3 regions of the Myceligenerans crystallogenes genome follow, and region 2 is predicted to be linked to each of the others. Evidence: riboswitches for the same ligand, from Rfam matches in the RefSeq annotation. Region 2 holds a riboswitch; each other region holds the start of a gene.
The links. A riboswitch is a leader RNA that binds a small molecule or an ion and turns the genes downstream of it on or off. The one in region 2 is predicted to bind thiamine pyrophosphate.

Region 1 (6,253 bases), on a different contig from region 2:
CAGCAACGCCGGGCTCCCGAGCCCGCCCGCCCCGACGACGAGCACCTTCGCGGCCGCAAGCCGCCGCTGCCCCTCCACCCCGATCCCGGGCAACGCAAGATGCCGCGCATACCGCACCACCTCCTGGTGACTCATGGCGGGGCCGGCCTCGACGAGAGGCGGAAGCGAGCCCTGCGACCATGTCATCTCGTTCGATGGTCGCGTTCCCACCGTACGAGATGACATGGTCGACACCTGGGCCGTGGCCGTCGGGCCAGCCGGGCGGCGGTCGGGGGTCACAGGGCCAGGTCCAGGTTGTTGGCCGGGGCGATGCGGCCCTCCGGGGGGGAGCTGGCCAGGGCCTGCTCGCGGCGGGGCATGCGGCCCGCGCGGGCCGCGTCGTACCCGGCCTCGACGGCCAGGCGCATCGCGCGGGCCATGCGGACCGGGTCCGCCGCGCGCGTCACGGCGGTGGCCAGGAGGACGCCGTCGCAGCCGAGCTCCATCGCGAGCGCCGCGTCCGACGCCGTGCCGATCCCCGCGTCGAGGATGACCGGGACGGGCGACTCCGCGGCGATCGCCTCGATGTTGCGCGGGTTCGCGATGCCCAGCCCGGAGCCGATGGGCGAGCCGAGCGGCATGACGGCCGCGCAGCCCGCGTCGGCGAGATGGCGGGCGGTGACCGGGTCGTCGTTGGTGTAGGGCAGGACGGTGAAGCCGTCGGCGACCAGGGTCCGCGCCGCCTCGACGAGGCCGATCGGGTCCGGGAGGAGCGTGACGTCGTCGGCGATGACCTCCAGCTTGACCCAGTCCGTGCCGCACGCCTCGCGTGCGAGCTGCGCGGTCAGGACGGCCTCGCGGACCGTGAAGCAGCCCGCGGTGTTGGGCAGGGCGCGGATGCCGAGGCGGTCGAGCATGGCCCACACGGAGGTGTCGCCTCCGGCCGACGCACCGCCGGGCGCGGGCCCGCCCGGCGCGGGCCGCGCTACGCGCCGCATCGCAACGGTGGTCAGTTTCGTGCCCGACGCCGTCAGCGCGTCCGCGAGCGCCAGCAGGCTCGACGCTCCCCCGGTCCCCATGACGAGCCGCGAGCCGAGCTCGACCCCGGCGATGGTCAGGGGTGTCCCGGTCACGCCGGCCGACGCGCCGGTCGCGCCGGTCGCGCCAGCGGACGTCCCGGTCGCGCCAGCCGGCCTCCCGGTCGCGTCGGCGGGCGTGCCGGTCGCGCCGGCCGGGTGCCTCGCGGCGTCGCCGGGCAGGGTGCCGGTGAGGTGCGATGTTGGTTCCATGGTCAGCCTCCCTGGACGGCGGTGACGACCTCGACCCGCATGCCGGGCCGGATCTCGGTGCGCTCCCAGGCGCCGCGCGGCACGACGGCGTCGTCCACGGCGACGGCGACGCCCTGCGGCACGCCGTCGACGACGACCTCGGGCAGCAGCCGGCCGACCAGCTCGGCGACGGGCAGCGGACCCTCGAGGGGGTAAGGCAGGCCGTTCACGACGGCGCTGGCTTCGCCGTTCACGACGGCGCTCGGTTCGGCGGTCATGCGAATGCTCCTTCGTGCGGGGCGGGGTTCTCGAACAGCCGGGCAAGGTGCCGGCCGACGACGGCGGCCGTGTGCGGGGTCAGGAGGATGCCGTTGCGGTGGTGCCCGGTCGCCAGGAACAGCCCGGGCTCGGCCATACCGATCAGCGGCAGGTTGTCCGGGGTCGCCGGCCGCGACCGGGTGGTGGTCTCGATCAGGTCGGCCTCGTCCAGGCCGGGCAGCAGCGCCCGCGCGTCGCGCAGCAGCGCGAACACGTCCCCGGCGCGGGTCCGCGTGGTGGCGTCCCGCTCGTCGGACGACGCGCCGACGACGATCTCCCGCCGCCCGTCGCCCCGGGCCGCCCGCGGGACCACATAGACGGACCGGCCCTGGACGGTGCCGCGCACCACGACGGAAGGCCCGGCCGCGGCGTCGGCCTCGAGCCGCAGCGTCGTCCCGGGCACGGCCCGCGTCGCCGCTCCCCCGTACAACCCCGCGCTCGCGTACCCGGCGGCGAGGACGACGACGTCGGCGGGATGCTCGACCCCGTCCTCGTCCACCACCCCGGCCACGCGCTCGCGAGGTGGGGCTTCGGACGCCCGGGCAGGGCCGACGGGATGCTCGACCCCGTCCCCGTCCTCGTCCACGACCCCGGCCACGCGCTCGCGAGATAGTGCCTCCGGCCGCGAGGCGGTGCCGTCCATCGCGAGGAAAGGAATTCGCTCGCGCGGTAGTGCCTCCCGATCCGGGGCAGAGCCCTCGGAGAGCAGTACCCCGGGACCTGAGGCACCACCTCGCGGGGTCGAGGCTGCGCCCGGATCGGGGATGACGCCCGGAACAGCGGTGCGGCGGAGAGAAGCGACCGCGCGGGTGACGAGCGTCGCGTCCGGGTGGGCGGTGACCACCCGGAGCAGGGCCCGGTGGACGGCCCGGGGATCGACCTGGTGATCGCCCGGGATCCAGGCCGCGGCCGCGATGCGCGGGCCGAGGGAGGGTTCGCGGTCGCGGGCCTCGGCGACCGGGATCTCGCGGGAGCCCAGGCCGAGGTCGCGGTGGAGAGCCAGGCGGCGGCGGAGCAGGGCGGCGTCGTCGGCGTCGAAGGCGACCGCCAGCGTTCCCGAGGCGTCCAGGCCGAGGGCTCCCGGCGGGAGGCCCGCGGCTCGTTCCAGGACTGCCGCGAACTCCGGCCAGAGCCGGACGCTCCGGGCGCCGAACCGCGCGAGGTCCCGTTCCCCGAAGTCGGCTTCCATCGTCGGCCCGAGCATTCCGGCGGCGGCATGCGTCGCCCCGGCCCCCGGCGCCGGATCGAGCACCGTGACCGTCGCCCCGGCGTCCAGCGCCCGCCAGGCGGCGGCAAGTCCGATGATCCCCGCGCCCACGACGACGACGCCGGGCGCACGACCGTGTCCCATTGCTTGCTCCCTTCGCCGGCATGACCCGGATCAGGTTCGACGGTCGGCGCGCCTGCGCCCTCTCAGCCCCGCGGCGGGGCTCCCGTGCATGTGTGTGCAGCAACCATAACTCGCATCCGGCGTGGTTCCGGACGCGGGCGGCGCGGGCGCGGGGTGGTCACGCCCCGGGCCCGCGGGCCGGTCGCGCCTAGACTCCGGTGCCGTGGATCCCAGAACGCGGCTCGCCGACGCCCGGCTGTACCTGTGCACCGACGCCCGGGAGGCGTCCGGTGACCTCGCGGCCTTCCTGCACGCCGTGCTCGGGAACGGGGTCGACGTCGTGCAGCTGCGGGACAAGTCGCTCGACGCCGCGCGGGAGATCGAGCTGCAGGCGCTCGTGGCGCGGGTCGCGGCCGAGCACGGGGCGCTGTGGGCGGTCAACGACCGCGCCGACGTCGCGGGCCTGACCGGCGCGCCCGCCGTGCACATGGGGCAGGACGACCTCTCCCCCGCCCAGGTCACCGCCCTGCTCGGCGAGGGCCCGGCGCTCGGCCGGTCGACGCACGCGTTCGGCGAGGCGATGGCGGCCGAGGCGGATCCCCGGGTGGACTACTTCTGCGTCGGCCCGCTCTGGTCCACCCCGACCAAGCCCGGCCGCCCCGCCGTCGGCCTCGGCCTGCTGCGGGAGGTCGCGGACACGAAGCCCGCGACGCCGTGGTTCGCGATCGGCGGCATCGACGACGTCACGCGGGACGACGACGCCGGGCCCACCCGCCTCGACCAGGTCCTGGAGGCGGGCGCCCGCCGCGTCGTCGTCGTCCGCGCGATCACGCGGGCGGCCGATCCGGGCGCCGCGGCGGCGGCCCTGCGCCGCCGCCTCGACGAGGCCTGAGGTCAGGCGTTCCAGGCCTCGGTGAACTCCGCGAGGTTGATCTTGCCGTCACCGTCGCCATCGGCGTGGACGAAGATCGAGGTGAGGTCGTCCTTGGAGACGTCCTCGCCCTTCTTGGCCATCGCCTGGCGGAACTCGTCGACGGTGATGTGGCCGTCGCCGTCGCCGTCGAACTCGGTGAACGTGGCGGTCAGGTCGTCTTCGGCGGTCACTTCTCCGGTCACTGCGGCAGCCTCCTGAATTGTCCGGGAACGGTCGCAGGAAGGCTACCGCGTCCCGATGCCCGTCAGGATCTGGTCGACGAGGCGCTCGGCGAGATCGGGCGTGCGCAGGTGCGGGTAGTGGCCGTAGATCTGGATCGTCAGCAGCGGGCTGACCAGCCCCGCGGCGACGAGCATCGGATCGAGGTCGGCGCGCAGCTCGCCCCGCTCGATCCAGTACCGCACGAGCTCGATCCCGGCCCGGCGGCGCTCCGTCATCAGGCGCTCCTGCTGCGCGGCGAGCTCCGGGTTGTCCTCGGAGTCGATCATGATGCAGCGCAGGATCCGGCGCTCCCGGGGCGAGACGTCGGTGCGGACGGCCTTGAGCATGCGGATCAGGTCGTCGCGCACCGACTCGTGCGGCAGCTCGAACGCCGGCGGCGCCTTGATGCTCTCGACCGCGGCGGCGACCAGCTCCTCCTTGGTGGCCCAGCGCCGGTAGATCGTGGTCTTGGACGTGCCCGCGCGCGCCGCGACCGCCTCGACGGTGATCGCGCGCATCGAGCCGTGCTCGGCCACGAGGTCGAGCACGGCGGCGAGGATCGCGTTGCTCGCCGCCGTGCTGCGCGGACGCCCGACGACGGGCGCGGGGACGGCCGCGGAGTTCTCCGCTTCCGGGGACGTGGAGGTCATCGGACCATTTTCGCCTGCCGTTCGCCCGCCGGGACGGCCGACACGTCCGCGCCCGCCCGCGCGCCGTCGTCGTCCCGCGACGGCCTGCCGGAGAAGTACCGCCCGACGACGATCATCCCGAGCAGCGCGACCGCCGCCGAGACGTACGCCGTGGTGTGCATCGCGTCGACGAACGCGACGTTCGCGGCGGCCAGCAGCGACTCCGCCGCCTCGGGCGGCACCGCGCCCTCCGTGACCGCGCCGTACGTGGCGGTCAGGGAGGCCCGGGCGGCCTCGGGCAGCTCGGGCGCGACCTCCGCGATCCGGCTCTGGTACGCCTGCGCCATCACCGTGCCGAGCACGGCGACGCCGAGCGCGCCGCCCACCTGCCGCAGCGTGTTGCTGAGCGCGGAGGCGACCCCCGCCTGCTCGCGCGGCACCGACTGCATCATCACGTTCATCGCCGGCGGCATGAGATTCGCCATCCCCGCCGACTGGAGGAACATCAGCACCACGATCAGCCACAGCGGCGTGTCGAGGCCCACCTGGGCGATCGCGAGGAACACCCCGCCCACGAGCGTCAGCCCCGCGAGCCCCACGGCCCGGGTGCCGAACCGCTTGACGAACATGCTCGACAGCGGCGAGAACACGATCATCCCGGCCCCGAAGGACAGGAACATCAGGCCGGTCTGCAGCGGCGTCAGCCCGCGCACGAGCTGGATGTAGAAGGTCATGAAGAAGAACAGCCCGAGCATCGCGAAGAAGATCAGCGCGATCAGCGCCGACGCCGAGGCGAACCGCCGGTCCAGGAACAGCCGCGGGTCGAGCGACGCGTGCGGGGTGCGCAGCTCCCACCGGACGAACCCGGCGAGCCCCGCGACGCCGGCGGCGATCGTGCCCCACACCTCCACGCCCGCCCACGAGCCGGAGTCGCCCGCCTCGATGACGCCGTAGGTGATCAGCACGAGCGCGACGACCGACAGCGCCATCCCGACCAGGTCGGGCCGCCCCTGGCGCCCCTTCGACTCCGGCACCAGCCACAGGATCGCCACCAGGCCGAGCGCCACGATGGGGACGTTGATCAGGAACACCGATCCCCACCAGAACTCCTCCAGCAGCGCGCCGCCGACGATCGGCCCGAGCGCCCCGCCGATCCCGACCGCGCCGCTCCAGATCCCCAGCGCCTTGGGGAACTCCCGCTCGGAGAACACCGCGCGCAGCAGCGACAGCGTGGCCGGCCCCATCGCGGCCGCGCCCGCGCCCATCAGCGCGCGCCCCGCGATGAGCTGGTCCGGGTTCTGCGCGAACGCCGACCCCAGCGAGGCCAGGCCGAACGCCACCATGCCGACGACCAGCATCCGCTTGCGGCCGATCCGGTCCCCCAGCACGCCGCAGACGAACAGCAGGCCGGCGAAGACGAGGGTGTAGCTGTTGATCATCCAGGCGAGATCGCTCTGCGACGCGCCCAGCCCTTCGACGGGATCGGCCAGGGTCTTCAGGGCGACGTTGAGGACGGTGTTGTCCAGGACGGTGACGATGAGGCTCACGACGAGCAGCCCGAGGATGGCCCAGCGGCGGGGGTGGCCGGCGTCCT
Region 2 (6,253 bases):
GTTCTCCTCTCCCGGCGCCGCGCACGCCGCGGCACGGGCCGGGTTGCGCGCCACGGGCCTCGCGGGGGACCAGGGCCTCGGCGCCGCGGGTGTCGTCCCGGGCAGCGGGGTGCGCGCCGCGGGAGCGGGCGGGCACACCAACGGGCAGATCCCGCCGGACGCGCTGTGCGAGCTGTCGTTCGCCGCCGGGCAACGGCTGCGGTGCGACGCGGCGGCCGCCGCCGGACGGCTGAACGGCGCGTTCCGCGCGGAGTTCGGGCGGGATCTGTCCGTGACGGACTCGTACCGGTCGTACGCGCAGCAGGTGGCGGTGAAGGCGAGCAAGGGCGCGCTGGCTGCGCCGCCGGGCATGTCCAACCACGGATGGGGGCAGGCGCTGGACCTGGGCGGCGGGATCGAGTCGTTCGGCTCCGCCGAGCATCTGTGGATGGCCGCCAACGCGGCCCGGTACGGGTGGATCCACCCGGCCTGGGCGCGGCCGGGCGGGTCGAAACCCGAGCCGTGGCACTGGGAGTACGGGACCGGCGCGTGACCGGCCTGTCCAAGGGGGCTGTTGTGATCTGGCTATGGGTCGTAGTATCTCTGCTACGAAGAGTACGGAGGCTGTGATGACAGAACCACAAGCGTCCGACGGGACGGCGGACCCGGCGATCGATGTCCGTGACCTGTGGATGCGCTACGGAACCAAGGACGTCCTGACGGGCGTCTCCTTCACCGCGCAGCGCGGCGAGGTGCTCGCGCTGCTCGGGCCCAACGGCGCCGGCAAGAGCACCACCATCGAGATCCTGGAGGGGTTCCGGACCCGTTCGGCCGGTGAGGTCAGCGTTCTGGGCCAGGATCCGCTGCACGGGGACGAGGCCTGGCGCGCGCGCCTCGGCGTCGTCCTGCAGTCCTGGCGGGACCACGGCCGGTGGCGGGTGCGGGAACTGCTGGGCTACCTGGCCAGGTTCTACGTGCCGTTCTCCACCCCGGAGGTCCAGCGGCCGTGGGACGTCGACGAGCTGCTGCGGACCGTCGGCCTGACCGAGCACGCGAACCTCAAGATCAAGGCCCTCTCGGGCGGGCAGCGGCGCCGCCTCGACGTGGCGATCGGCATCGTCGGCCGGCCGGAACTGGTGTTCCTCGACGAGCCGACGGCGGGCTTCGACCCGCACGCCCGCCGGGAGTTCCACGACCTGGTCCACCGCCTGGCCGATTTCGACAACACGACCATCCTGCTCACCACCCACGATCTCGACGAGGCGGAGAAGCTCGCCGACCGGATCCTGATCCTGGACAAGGGCAGCATCGTCGCGAACGGATCGGCCGAGGCACTGGCGCGCCAGATGGCCCAGGGCGCGGAGGTGCGCTGGACGATCGCGGGCGAACGGCACGTGCACGCGGTCACCGAAGGCGACCCGACGGGCTTCGTCCGCGGGTTGCTCGCGCGGGAGCCGGACGTGGTGGACCTGGAGGTGCGGCACGCGAGTCTCGAGGACACCTACATGGCGCTGGTGCACCGCGCCGAGACGGGGCAGGCGGAGTCCGGCGGTGATCGACCGGAGACGCCCGGCCAGGCGGGCGGGACGCCCGCCGAGGGCGCGAGCAGTGAGATCGAGGAGGTGCGCTCATGACGACGACGACCAACGAACAGCGCTGGGTGGCCGTGCGCGCGGGGCTGGTGCGCGGCTGGCTGGAGACCAAGCAGTCGTTCCGGGAGCCCGGGGACGTCCTCTGGTACTTCCTGATGCCGGCGATCTTCGCCGTGGTGCTGCTCTTCATGCGGGGCAACACCGTGCCCGGCATGAACTTCGAGCTCGGCGCCATGGTGCTGCCGAGCATCGTCGGGATGTCGATCGGGTTCGGCGGGATGACCGGGCCCGCGGGCACGATCGCCACCGACCGCGAGGACGGCACCCTGCTGCGGGCCAAGGCCACGCCCAACGGCATGATCGGCTACATGTTCGGCAAGATCGTGTTGTTCGGCGCGACGACGCTGATGAGTCTCGCCCTGCTCGTCATCCCGGGGTTCACGGTGGCGGGTGACCTGCGGTTCGACGCCCGCACCTGGGTGCTGCTCGCGGTGATCTTCGTGGTCGGCATGCTGGCGACCGTTCCGATCGGCATCGCCCTCGGCTCGCTGTTCAAGACCGCGCAGCAGACCGGCCTGCTCATGCTCGGCTCGATGGTGCTGCTGACGGTGTCGGGCATCTTCTACCCGATCACCGCGCTGCCCGTCTGGCTGCAGTGGCTCGGCCAGGCGTTCCCCTACTACTGGCTGGGGCTCGGGGCGCGCTCGGCGCTGCTCCCGGCGGAGATGGCCGCGGCCGAGATCGGCGGGTCGTGGCGCACCCTGGAGATGTTCGGCGTGCTCGGCGTGTGGATCGTGCTGGGCCTGATCCTCGCCCCGATCGTGCTGCGGCGGATGACCCGGCGCGCGTCGGGGGCAGCGGTCGCCGCGGCCAGGGACCGCGTCATGGCTCAGGGGTGGTGAGCGGTGGGCGAGACCACGTCCGACGTCGTCCACAACCGCATCGCGATGCTCCGCGCCGAACGGGGCATCTCGCGGCGCGAGCTGGCCGAGGCACTGGGCGTGCACTACCAGACGGTCGGCTATCTGGAACGAGGTGAGTACAGCCCGTCGCTCCACCTGGCCCTGCGCATCGCCGAGTACTTCGGTGTCGCGGTCGAGGTGATCTTCAGTACCCGTCCTTTCCGGCGCCTGGGGGAATGACGCCGGCCGGACGGCCGTTCGTGCCGGGCCGGACCCGGCCGGTGACGAGCCGGCGAGTGCGTGGGACCGAACGGGACGCCCGCGTCCCGTGCGTGCGCCCGCGCGCTCGTCAGGCTCCGTCGTCGCCCGGGTTCGGGGTTGCGGGGTGGTTGAGCACGGTGACCGTGCCGTCGTCCTCGACACGGAGGCGGCGCGGGTCGCCGTCGGCCAGTTCGAGGGCGGATTCCAGGAGCACGGGATGGACGGAGTCCCACCTGGGCGGTAGCCAGTGGTGCGTGCGCAAGGCGTCGAGAACTGGTCCGGGGGGTACGCGCTGCACTGTCATATCGTCCACGGCGTCATATCCTCGCAGGTCAGATGGCGTGTTGCGAACCGGGGAAGGGCGATCCGCACATGGTGGGGCGGAACGCTTGACGCCCGGATGCTGACATGTTGTAACGTAAGCGGCGATCCCACGGGTGCCCTCGCAGGGGCTGAGATCGGGCTGTCGCGGCCCGGACCGTCGAACCTGATTCCGGCTCATACCGGCGTAGGAAGTAGGAGAGTGATGACCAGCATCCCTTCGCGCGCGCTCACGTACGACGTCGACCAGGCCACCGGCCTGAGGATTCCCGTCACCGAGATCACCCTCGCACCGTCTCCCGACGGCACGGCGAACCCCCCGCTGCGTGTCTACCGCACCGACGGCCCGGCCTGCGACCCGAACGAGGGCCTCCCCGCGGGCCGCACGGACTGGATCGTCGGGCGCGGTGACACCGAGGAGTACGCGGGCCGCCCGCCCGCGGAGGCCGACGACGGCCGCCGCAGGCGCGCGGCCGAGGACGAGTGGAAGGGCACCCGCCGCCCGCCCCGCCGTGCCCTGCCCGGCCGCACGATCACCCAGATGCACTACGCCCGCAAGGGCGAGATCACCCCGGAGATGCGGTTCGTCGCGCTCCGGGAGGGCTGCGACGCCGAGCTCGTCCGCTCCGAGGTCGCCGCGGGCCGCGCCATCATCCCGAACAACGTCAACCACCCCGAGTCCGAGCCGATGATCATCGGCAAGGCCTTCACGGTGAAGGTCAACGCGAACATCGGGAACTCGGCCGTCCACAGCTCGGTCGCCGAGGAGGTCGAGAAGCTCCAGTGGGCCACCCGCTGGGGCGCCGACACGGTGATGGACCTGTCCACCGGCGACGCGATCCACACCACCCGCGAGTGGATCCTGCGCAACTCGCCCGTCCCCATCGGCACCGTGCCGATCTACCAGGCCCTCGAGAAGGTCAACGGCGACGCCAACACGCTGACCTGGGAGATCTATCGCGACACGGTGATCGAGCAGTGCGAGCAGGGCGTGGACTACATGACCGTCCACGCGGGCGTGCTGCTGCGCTACGTCCCGCTCACCGCGGACCGCGTGACGGGCATCGTCTCCCGCGGCGGCTCGATCATGGCGGGCTGGTGCCTCGCCCACCACCAGGAGAACTTCACCTACACCCACTTCGACGAGCTCTGCGAGATCTTCGCGGCGTACGACGTCGCGTTCTCCCTCGGCGACGGCCTGCGCCCCGGCTCCGTCGCGGACGCCAACGACGCCGCCCAGTTCGCCGAGCTCGACACCCTCGCCGAGCTGACCAGCCGCGCCTGGGAGCACGACGTGCAGGTGATGGTGGAGGGCCCGGGCCACGTCCCGCTGCACCTGGTGCGGGAGAACGTGGAGCGTCAGCAGGAGCTCTGCCAGGGTGCCCCCTTCTACACGCTCGGCCCGCTGGTGACCGACATCGCCCCCGGCTACGACCACATCACCTCCGCCATCGGCGCCGCCGAGATCGCCCGCTACGGCACCGCGATGCTCTGCTACGTCACGCCCAAGGAGCACCTCGGCCTGCCGAACCGGGACGACGTCCGCACCGGCGTCGTCACCTACAAGATCGCCGCGCACGCGGCGGACATCGCCAAGGGCCACCCCGGCGCGCGCGACCGCGACGACGCCCTGAGCAAGGCCCGCTTCGAGTTCCGCTGGCGCGACCAGTTCGCCCTCTCGCTCGACCCGGAGCTCGCGCAGGAGTACCACGACGAGACCCTCCCCGCGGAGGCGGCCAAGACCGCCCACTTCTGCTCGATGTGCGGCCCGAAGTTCTGCTCCATGCGCATCTCGCAGGACATCCGCGACGAGTTCGGCGGCGCGGCCGCCCAGCAGGCGATCGCCGGCGCCGCCGTACCCGACGACGTCGCGGCAGCCCTCACCCCGGCCGAGGCCCGTGCCGGCATGGCCGCCAAGTCCGAGGAATTCCTCGCCGCGGGCGGCACGGTCTACCTCCCGGACCCCAAGGTCGGCTCACCCGGCTGACCGACCAGCACAGGGCCGACGCCGTCCCGGCGGCGTCGGCCCTGTGCGACAGGTCCCGCCCCGTGCCGCGCGACGGGACTCCCGGCGGGCACCATCAGGGCGCAGGCAGCGGACCGGACCCGATCCACAGCTTCGGGGGGCGTCACCACCCGGTGTCGAACGGCACTCCGTACACGGTGGCGTAGACGGCGACTCCGACACCGATCCCGAGGAGTATCAGGATCATCGCCGGACTCCCGGCCGGGACCCGGCGCCGGCCGAGGTCGAGAACAGCAGATTCTGGGGCATGCAGTCATCCTGGCCTGTCGCCATGCAATTTGACCAGGAAAGTAGCCCACCTCATCGCGCCTCCGGGCCGGGCGCGTGCGACAGCACCGCGTCCAGCAGCCGCACCGCCGCCTCCTTCTCCAGCGGCGAGTTGTACGACCCGCACTTCGGCGACTGCACGCACGACGGGCACCCGTCGGCGCAGTCGCACCGCGCGATCACGTCCCGGGTCGCCCGCAGCCATGTCGCCCCCAGCTCGAACCCCCGCTCGGCGAACCCGGCCCCGCCGGGAAAGGCGTCGTACACGAACACCGTCGCCTCGCCGGTGTCGGCGTGGAGCTCGGTGGACACCCCGCCCAGATCCCACCGGTCGCACGTGGCCAGCAGGGGCAGCATCCCGATCGACGCGTGCTCGGCCGCGTGCAGCGCCCCGGGCGCCTCCTCGGCGGACACGCCCGCGGCCCGCAGCACGAACTCCGGCACGGACCACCACACCGCCACGGTCCCGAGCGTCCGTTCCGGCAGGTCGAGCGCCTGGGTGCCGAGCGTCTGCAGGTCCGGCAGCCGCCGCCGCTGATAGCTCACCACCTGACTCGTCACCTCGACGGGCCCGAGCCCCCAGGTGATCGGCCCCCACTCGCGCGACACGATCCGCCGGTCGTCCCCGTCCCCGCCGCCGTTCCGGTCTCCGCCCTCGGCCACGGCGCTCTCACCCGGACCGCCCTCCCCGGCACCCACCGCCGTTCCAGCCGAGGCCGCTCCCGCGCCCGCGCCGTCGTCGTACCCCTCGATCGCCACCTCCATCACCTCACGCGACCACGTCCCGTAGTCGACGTCGTGCCGCACGACGACGGCCGTGTGGTCCGTCAGGTCCAGGTGATCCACCACATAGGTCACCCCCTGGTGCACGTACACGGCGCCGTCGTGCACCTGCCCGTCGGCCG
Region 3 (6,253 bases), on a different contig from region 2:
TGGGCGACCTGGGCCTGTTCGGCCTGCCCTTCCCCGTCGAGTACGGGGGCCAGGGCAAGGACTACGTGTCCCTGTGCCTCGCCGTGGAGGCGATCAGCCGGGTGGACCAGTCGCTCGGCGTCACGCTCGAGGCGGGCGTCGGGCTCGGCATCGTGCCGGTCTACCGGCACGGCAGCGACGAGCAGAAGGAACGCTGGCTGCCGGACCTGCTCGCCGGGCGCGCGCTGGCCGGGTTCGGCCTGACGGAGCAGGGCGCCGGGTCCGACGCCGGAGCCACCGCCACCACGGCCGTCCGCGAGGGCGACGAGTGGGTGATCAACGGCTCCAAGCAGTTCATCACCAACTCCGGTACGCCCATCACCTCCCTGGTCACGGTCACCGCCGTGACGGGCCGCAAGCCGGACGGCCGCCCGGAGCTCACGTGCTTCGTCGTGCCGAGCGGCACGCCCGGGTTTGAGGTGGGGCCCGCGTACGACAAGGTCGGCTGGCACACGTCGGACACCCACCCCCTGACCTTCACCGACGTGCGCGTCCCGCACTCGGCGATGCTGGGGGAGCAGGGCCGCGGCTACGCGAACTTCCTGCGGGCGCTGGACGAGGGCCGGGTCGCGTTCGCGGCGCTGTGCGCGGGGGCGGCGCTCGGCTGCTACGAGCAGGCGCTGGCCCGGGCCAAGGAGCGCAAGGTGTTCGGGGAACCCATCGGGCACAACCAGCACGTCGCGTTCATGCTGGGCCGCATGCAGGCCCGCGCCCACAGCGCCCGCCTGGCCTGGATGGACGCCGCGCAGAAGCTGGTCGCGGGCGTCCCGTTCAAGGCGGAGGCGTCGCTCGCCAAGCTCATCGGGTCGGAGGCCGCGATGGCCAACGCGCACGACGCGTCCCAGATCTGGGGCGGGTACGGTTTCCTCAACGAGAACGCCGTCGCGCGGCACTACCGCGACGCGAAGGTGCTCGAGATCGGCGAGGGAACCACGGAGGTGCAGCTGATGGTGCTGGCGCGGGAGATGGGGCTGGCATGAGCGGGCGGGAGTTCCTGGCGCGCGGCCGGTACTTCGACGAGCTGGAGCCCGGGGACCGCTACCTGCACCGCCCGGGCCGCACCGCCACGGAGGCCGACGACGTGCTGTTCACCACGCTGACCATGAACGGCCAGCCGCTGCACCTCGACGCCGCCTGGGCCGCGACCCAGCCGTTCGGGCAGCGCCTCGTGAACTCCCTGTGGACGCTGTCCACGCTGGTGGGCCTGTCCACGTGGCAGGTCACGGCGGGCACGCTCGTGGCCAACCTCGGCTTCGAGCAGGTCACGTTCCCCGCGCCGGTCTTCCACGGCGACACGCTGTACGGCGAGACGATCGTGCAGGCCAAGCGACCCTCGGGGTCCCGCCCCGGCCAGGGGATCGTGACGCTGGAGCACGTCGGGCGCAACCAGGACGACGTCGTCGTCGCGCGCGCGGTGCGCAACGGCCTGTTCTGGACGCGGGCCGGGCACGAGGCGGCCGAACCGTCGCGCACGGACGGCGCGGGCTCGTGATCCCCGGACCCGCCCTCCTGTTCTGCCCGGCGGACCGGCCCGACCGGTTCGCCAAGGCCGCGTCCCGGGCGGACGGCGTCATCCTCGATCTCGAGGACGCCGTCGCGCCCGGGGCGCGGCCCGCCGCGCGCGACGCGCTGAGGTCCGACGCCGCCGCGGGCGCCCTCGACCCCGAGCGCACCGTCGTGCGGGTCAACCCGCCCGGGACCCGCGATCACGCCGCCGACCTGGCCGCCGTGCGGGCCACGCCATTCCGCACGCTGATGGTCGCCAAGGCCGACGCGGGCCTGCCCGCGCTCGACGGGTTCCGGGTCATCGCCCTGTGCGAGACGGCCGCGGGTGTCGTCGAGGCGCCCGCCCTGGCGCACCGGGACGAGGTGATCGCGCTGATGTGGGGCGCGGAGGACCTGGTCGCGTCGCTCGGCGGCACCTCCAGCCGCTTCGGGCCGGGCGAGCGCGCGCGGGGGGAGTACCGCGACGTCGCCCGCACGGCCCGGGCCCACGTGCTGCTCGCGGCGGGCGCCGCGGGCAAACCGGCGATCGACGCCGTCCACCTCGACATCGACGACCTGGACGGCCTGCGCGCCGAGGCGGCCGACGCCGTCGCGTCCGGCTTCGCGGCCACGGCCTGCATCCACCCGAAGCACGTGCCGGTGATCCGCGCCGCGTACGCGCCGAGCGGCGAGGAGATCGCGCGCGCGAGCCGCATCCTCGCCGCGGCCGGGGCGGCGGGCGGTTCCGCCCCCGGCGGCACGGGGGTCTTCACGCTCGACGGCGTCATGATCGACGAGCCGGTGCTGCGCCATGCCCGCGCCGTCCTGGACCGGGCCGGTGTGACCCACCCGACATCCCGCTGAGCCGGACTTTTCTCGACAAGTCAGGCCGTGGCCCCGTAAGCTGGGAAAGAAATCGACACGGGGTGCTTCCTTCGTGGCAGCTGAGAACATACCCGTCGAACCTGACCCAGCTCGTACCGGCGGAGGGAATGTCGAGATGAGTGCTTTGCATGGACGCAAGGTGCCGCGCGTGTTGTCGATCGCGGGCTCGGACCCGTCCGGCGGCGCGGGGATCCAGGCGGACCTGAAGTCCATCGCCGCGCACTGCGGCTACGGGATGGCCGTGATCACCGCGCTGACGGCGCAGAACACCCAGGGCGTGCGGGGCGTGCACGCGCCGCCGGCGGAGTTCGTCACCCAGCAGCTCGACGCGGTCAGCGACGACATCGCCGTCGACGCGGTCAAGATCGGCATGCTGGGCACCGCCGGGGTGGCCGACGCGGTCGGGGCGTGGCTGCGGCGGGTCCGCCCGCCGGTCGTCGTGATCGACCCGGTCATGATCTCCACCTCGGGCGACCGGCTGCTGGAGCCCGCGGCGGAGGCGGCGCTGCGCGACCTGATCTCGCTGGCCGACCTCGTCACCCCGAACATCCCGGAGCTGGCCGCCCTGACCGGCGCGGCCGAGGCCGTGACCTGGACCGAGGTCGTGGCGCAGGCGCGCCAGGTCGCCCACGAGCACGACGTGCTCGTGCTGGCCAAGGGGGGCCACCTCATGGCGTCGGACACGCCGGACGCGCTCGTCTCGGCCGCGGGCGAGGAGGCCAGGGTCAGCGGGCCGCGGCTCGTGGCGACCAGCACGCACGGCACGGGCTGCTCCCTGTCGTCGGCGATGGCGACGCTGCGCGTGACGACGGGCTCGTGGCCGGAGTCGCTGCGCCGCGCGACGACCTGGCTGCGCGCGGCGATCGCGCGGGGGGAGAGCCTGGGCGTCGGCTCGCGCGGCGGGCACGGGCCGGTGGACCACCTGGGCATGCTGTGGGACGCGGCGGGCGTCAAGCCGTACGCGCTGGAGGCGTGAGGCCCGGGCGGCGGGCGGTCACGTCACCGGCCGGCGCCCGGCTGTCACACGAGCAGCGCGACGACGGCGACCAGCAGCGCCACCCCGGCGCCGCCCCACGCGACGAGGACCTCCCGCCGGGCCCGCTCCCGCACGTCCTGCAGGGTCCGGTGCAGCGCCGAGATCTCCTCGGCGGCGGCGCTCAGCTCGCCGAGCGCGGCGGTCACGTTCCTGCTCGCGGCGGCGGCGTCGGTGCGCGCGGCGTGGGCCTCGCTCATCGCCCGCTCGGCGGTGATCGCCGCCTGCGACGCCGCGCCCGCGGCCTGCGCGGCGGCGGCCTCGGCCGCCTCGGCCGCGCGCCGCAGGTTCTTCTTGTCGCGGGACTCGGCCGAGTCCGGCGCGACCGGCGCGTGCACCATCGCCGACCCGCCGACCCGCGCGTTCTCGGACCCCGCCGGGTCGGACATCCCGGCGTCGACGGTCGGCTGGGCGACCGTCGAGACCCCGGCGCCGTCCGGGCCCTCGCCGGGCACGTCCGCCCGGGACAGCTGCGCCTGCACCCCCGCCTTGAGATCGGACAGGAGGGGCCGCGGGTCCCAGGCCTTGCGGGCCTGCCTCGGTGTCGCGTGCCGGGGTGAGTCGTCCAGGGGCGCCATGGCCAGAAAGGTACCAGCGCCGGGCCCGGCGGCGAACCCCTCCCGAGGTCAGGGCAGGAAAGCCAGCCCGATCGCCGCCAGCGCGCACACCACCCCGATGACGGCCACGACCATGGCCGTGCCCGCCTTCCTCGCCGCCGTCTGCGCGGCCTCCCGCGCCGCCGAGGCCGCCGAGGCCGCGGATCCCGCGCCGGCCGCGGCCTCGCGGGCGGTTTCCAGGGATTCCTCGAGGGACGCGGTGAGCCGGGCGATCTCGTCGCGCTGGGCGGTGAGGTCGTCGCGGAGCTCGCCGGTCGCCGCGGAGCTCGTGGCGGAGTTCTCGGCCGCGGTCCGTTCGGCGACGTCGAGCCGCGCGGTGGCGGCCCGCGCGCCCTCGGCGGCCGCGGACGCCTCGGTGCGCAGGGCCTCGATGCCCTGGCGCGCCTCGGCGGCCGAGTCGGCGGCCTCGTTGGCCCGGGCGCGGACCAGGGCGATGTCCTCGCCGGTGCGCCGGTCGAGCTCGTCGAGCCGGGCCAGCAGCTGGGCGGCGGCATCGCCGCCGGCCGCGCCGAGGTCGCGCCTGCCGGAGTCGAGGAACGCGTCGGCCCAGGTCCGGCGCTTCTTCCCGCCCTTGGCGGTGCGCTGCTCGTCGGCCCCGCGTGACGCGGCGGCCTCCGCGGCGGCCCGCACGTGCGGCGGGATGTCGACGGCGGGGGCGGGGTACTCGTCGGGGTCGCCGGCGTCGGGATCGGCGTCGGCCCCGTCGCGGGTGCCGCCCGTGGCGGTGCTCGTGCTGCCGCTCGCACCGCTGCTCACACCGCTGCCCGCTCCGCTGCTCTCCGACTCGGGGATCTTGATCGGTGCGGTCAGCAGCGCGCGCAGTCGCTCGATGCGGTCGCTGTCCTCGCCGGCGCCGTTGCCCGCGGGGGCCGGAGCCGCGTCGTTCTCCGTGTCGTCAGATGTGATCTGGCGCTCGTCGCTCATAGGCGAAACGTACCGATCTGGGGTTCTGTACGCGACATATTCGGCGTCGTGTCGCCGAAATCGTGTCCGGACCGTGCTGCGTCCCGCGGGCCCGCGGCGTCCGGCAGGCGTCCGGAACATGGGTCCGTGGTTGGAGAAGGACGAAGCGTCGGCTAATTTAGGTCAGGCAAGCCTTACTTAATTGCCTGCCCCTTCACCGTCGACCCACCCGAGGAGCCTCTCGCATGTCCTCACCCCTGCCCGCCGCGGCCACCGGCCTGCGCTCCGCCGCGGCGCCGTCGTCGCCCGAGCCACCTCGAGCGACATCCGGTGTGACATCCGCCGTGACGCCCGGTGCGACCTCGGGTGCGACGCCCGGTGCGACACCCGCTCCGACACCCCGCGACGGGGACGAGCGCGCGCCGCGCGGCCCGGTCCCGGGCGACGCGCTGCTGCGCGGCGCCACCGCCGCGGAGTACGCGCGCGTCACCAAGGGCGTCGTGGACGACATCGCGGCGCGGGTGGCCGCGGTCACGCAGCCGTTCGCGGGCGTGGGCCGGGCCGAGCTCGGTGAGCGCACCGACGCGGTCGACCTGGACGGGCCCGGCATCGGGACGACGGAGGCGCTGCGCGAGACGGCCGCGCTCTACGCGGACAACGCGGTGTGGTTCCACCACCCGGCCTACGCGGCCCACCTGAACTGCCCGGTCGCGCTGCCCGCGGTGGCGGCGGAGGCGATGCTCGCGGCGATCAACACGTCCGTGGACACGTACGACCAGTCCGGGGCGGCCACGCTCATGGAGCGCCGCCTGGTGGACTGGACCGCGGCGCGCATCGGCTTCCCCGTGGGCCGCGACGAGCGCGGCGAGGCGGCCGGGGCCGACGGCGTGTTCACGTCCGGCGGCACCCAGTCCAACCTCCAGGCCATGTTCCTGGCCCGGCAGCGCGCGCTGGAGGACCTGCGCGGCACCGAGCGCGCCGTCGCGCAGTCGCGCCTGCGCGTCCTGGCGACGTCCGCGAGCCACTTCTCGGTCGCGAAGTCGGCGCTGCTGCTCGGGCTGTCCGAGGACGCCGTGATCGCCGTCGGGGTCGACGACGAGGGCCGTATGGACCCCGACGCGCTCGGCCGCGCGCTGACCGACGTCGTCCGGGCCGGCGACATCGCCATGGCCGTGGTCGCCACCGGCGGCACCACCGACCGGGGCTGCATCGACCCGATCCGCGCGATCGCGGACCTCGCCGACGCGACCGGCGCCTGGCTGCACGTGGACGCCGCCTACGGCTGCGGGCT

Region 1: it holds a riboswitch for thiamine pyrophosphate, as region 2 does, so the genes downstream of both, ABD208_RS15140 (FAD-dependent oxidoreductase) here and thiC (phosphomethylpyrimidine synthase ThiC) in region 2, are expected to answer to the same signal.
Region 3: it holds a riboswitch for thiamine pyrophosphate, as region 2 does, so the genes downstream of both, thiD (bifunctional hydroxymethylpyrimidine kinase/phosphomethylpyrimidine kinase) here and thiC (phosphomethylpyrimidine synthase ThiC) in region 2, are expected to answer to the same signal.

Annotation. Positions count from the first base shown of each region.
Region 1 covers NZ_BAAANL010000006.1:111,857-118,109, forward strand. The annotation lists gene ABD208_RS15125 (ThiF family adenylyltransferase) at 1-186, opposite strand, end outside; gene ABD208_RS15130 (thiazole synthase) at 276-1,268, opposite strand; gene thiS (sulfur carrier protein ThiS) at 1,271-1,525, opposite strand; gene ABD208_RS15140 (FAD-dependent oxidoreductase) at 1,522-2,916, opposite strand; TPP riboswitch at 2,907-3,012, opposite strand; gene thiE (thiamine phosphate synthase) at 3,119-3,787, shown strand; gene ABD208_RS15150 (EF-hand domain-containing protein) at 3,790-4,011, opposite strand; gene ABD208_RS15155 (TetR/AcrR family transcriptional regulator) at 4,054-4,680, opposite strand; gene ABD208_RS15160 (MFS transporter) at 4,677-6,253, opposite strand, start outside.
Region 2 covers NZ_BAAANL010000001.1:29,958-36,210, forward strand. The annotation lists gene ABD208_RS00150 (Rv3654c family TadE-like protein) at 1-532, shown strand, start outside; gene ABD208_RS00155 (ABC transporter ATP-binding protein) at 609-1,613, shown strand; gene ABD208_RS00160 (ABC transporter permease) at 1,610-2,473, shown strand; gene ABD208_RS00165 (helix-turn-helix transcriptional regulator) at 2,477-2,713, shown strand; gene ABD208_RS00170 (hypothetical protein) at 2,823-3,047, opposite strand; TPP riboswitch at 3,160-3,266, shown strand; gene thiC (phosphomethylpyrimidine synthase ThiC) at 3,261-5,042, shown strand; gene ABD208_RS00180 (DEAD/DEAH box helicase) at 5,382-6,253, opposite strand, start outside.
Region 3 covers NZ_BAAANL010000002.1:317,215-323,467, reverse strand. The annotation lists gene ABD208_RS06185 (acyl-CoA dehydrogenase family protein) at 1-1,019, shown strand, start outside; gene ABD208_RS06180 (MaoC family dehydratase) at 1,016-1,531, shown strand; gene ABD208_RS06175 (HpcH/HpaI aldolase/citrate lyase family protein) at 1,528-2,388, shown strand; TPP riboswitch at 2,437-2,534, shown strand; gene thiD (bifunctional hydroxymethylpyrimidine kinase/phosphomethylpyrimidine kinase) at 2,525-3,385, shown strand; gene ABD208_RS06165 (hypothetical protein) at 3,430-4,020, opposite strand; gene ABD208_RS06160 (hypothetical protein) at 4,069-4,983, opposite strand; gene ABD208_RS06155 (pyridoxal phosphate-dependent decarboxylase family protein) at 5,208-6,253, shown strand, end outside.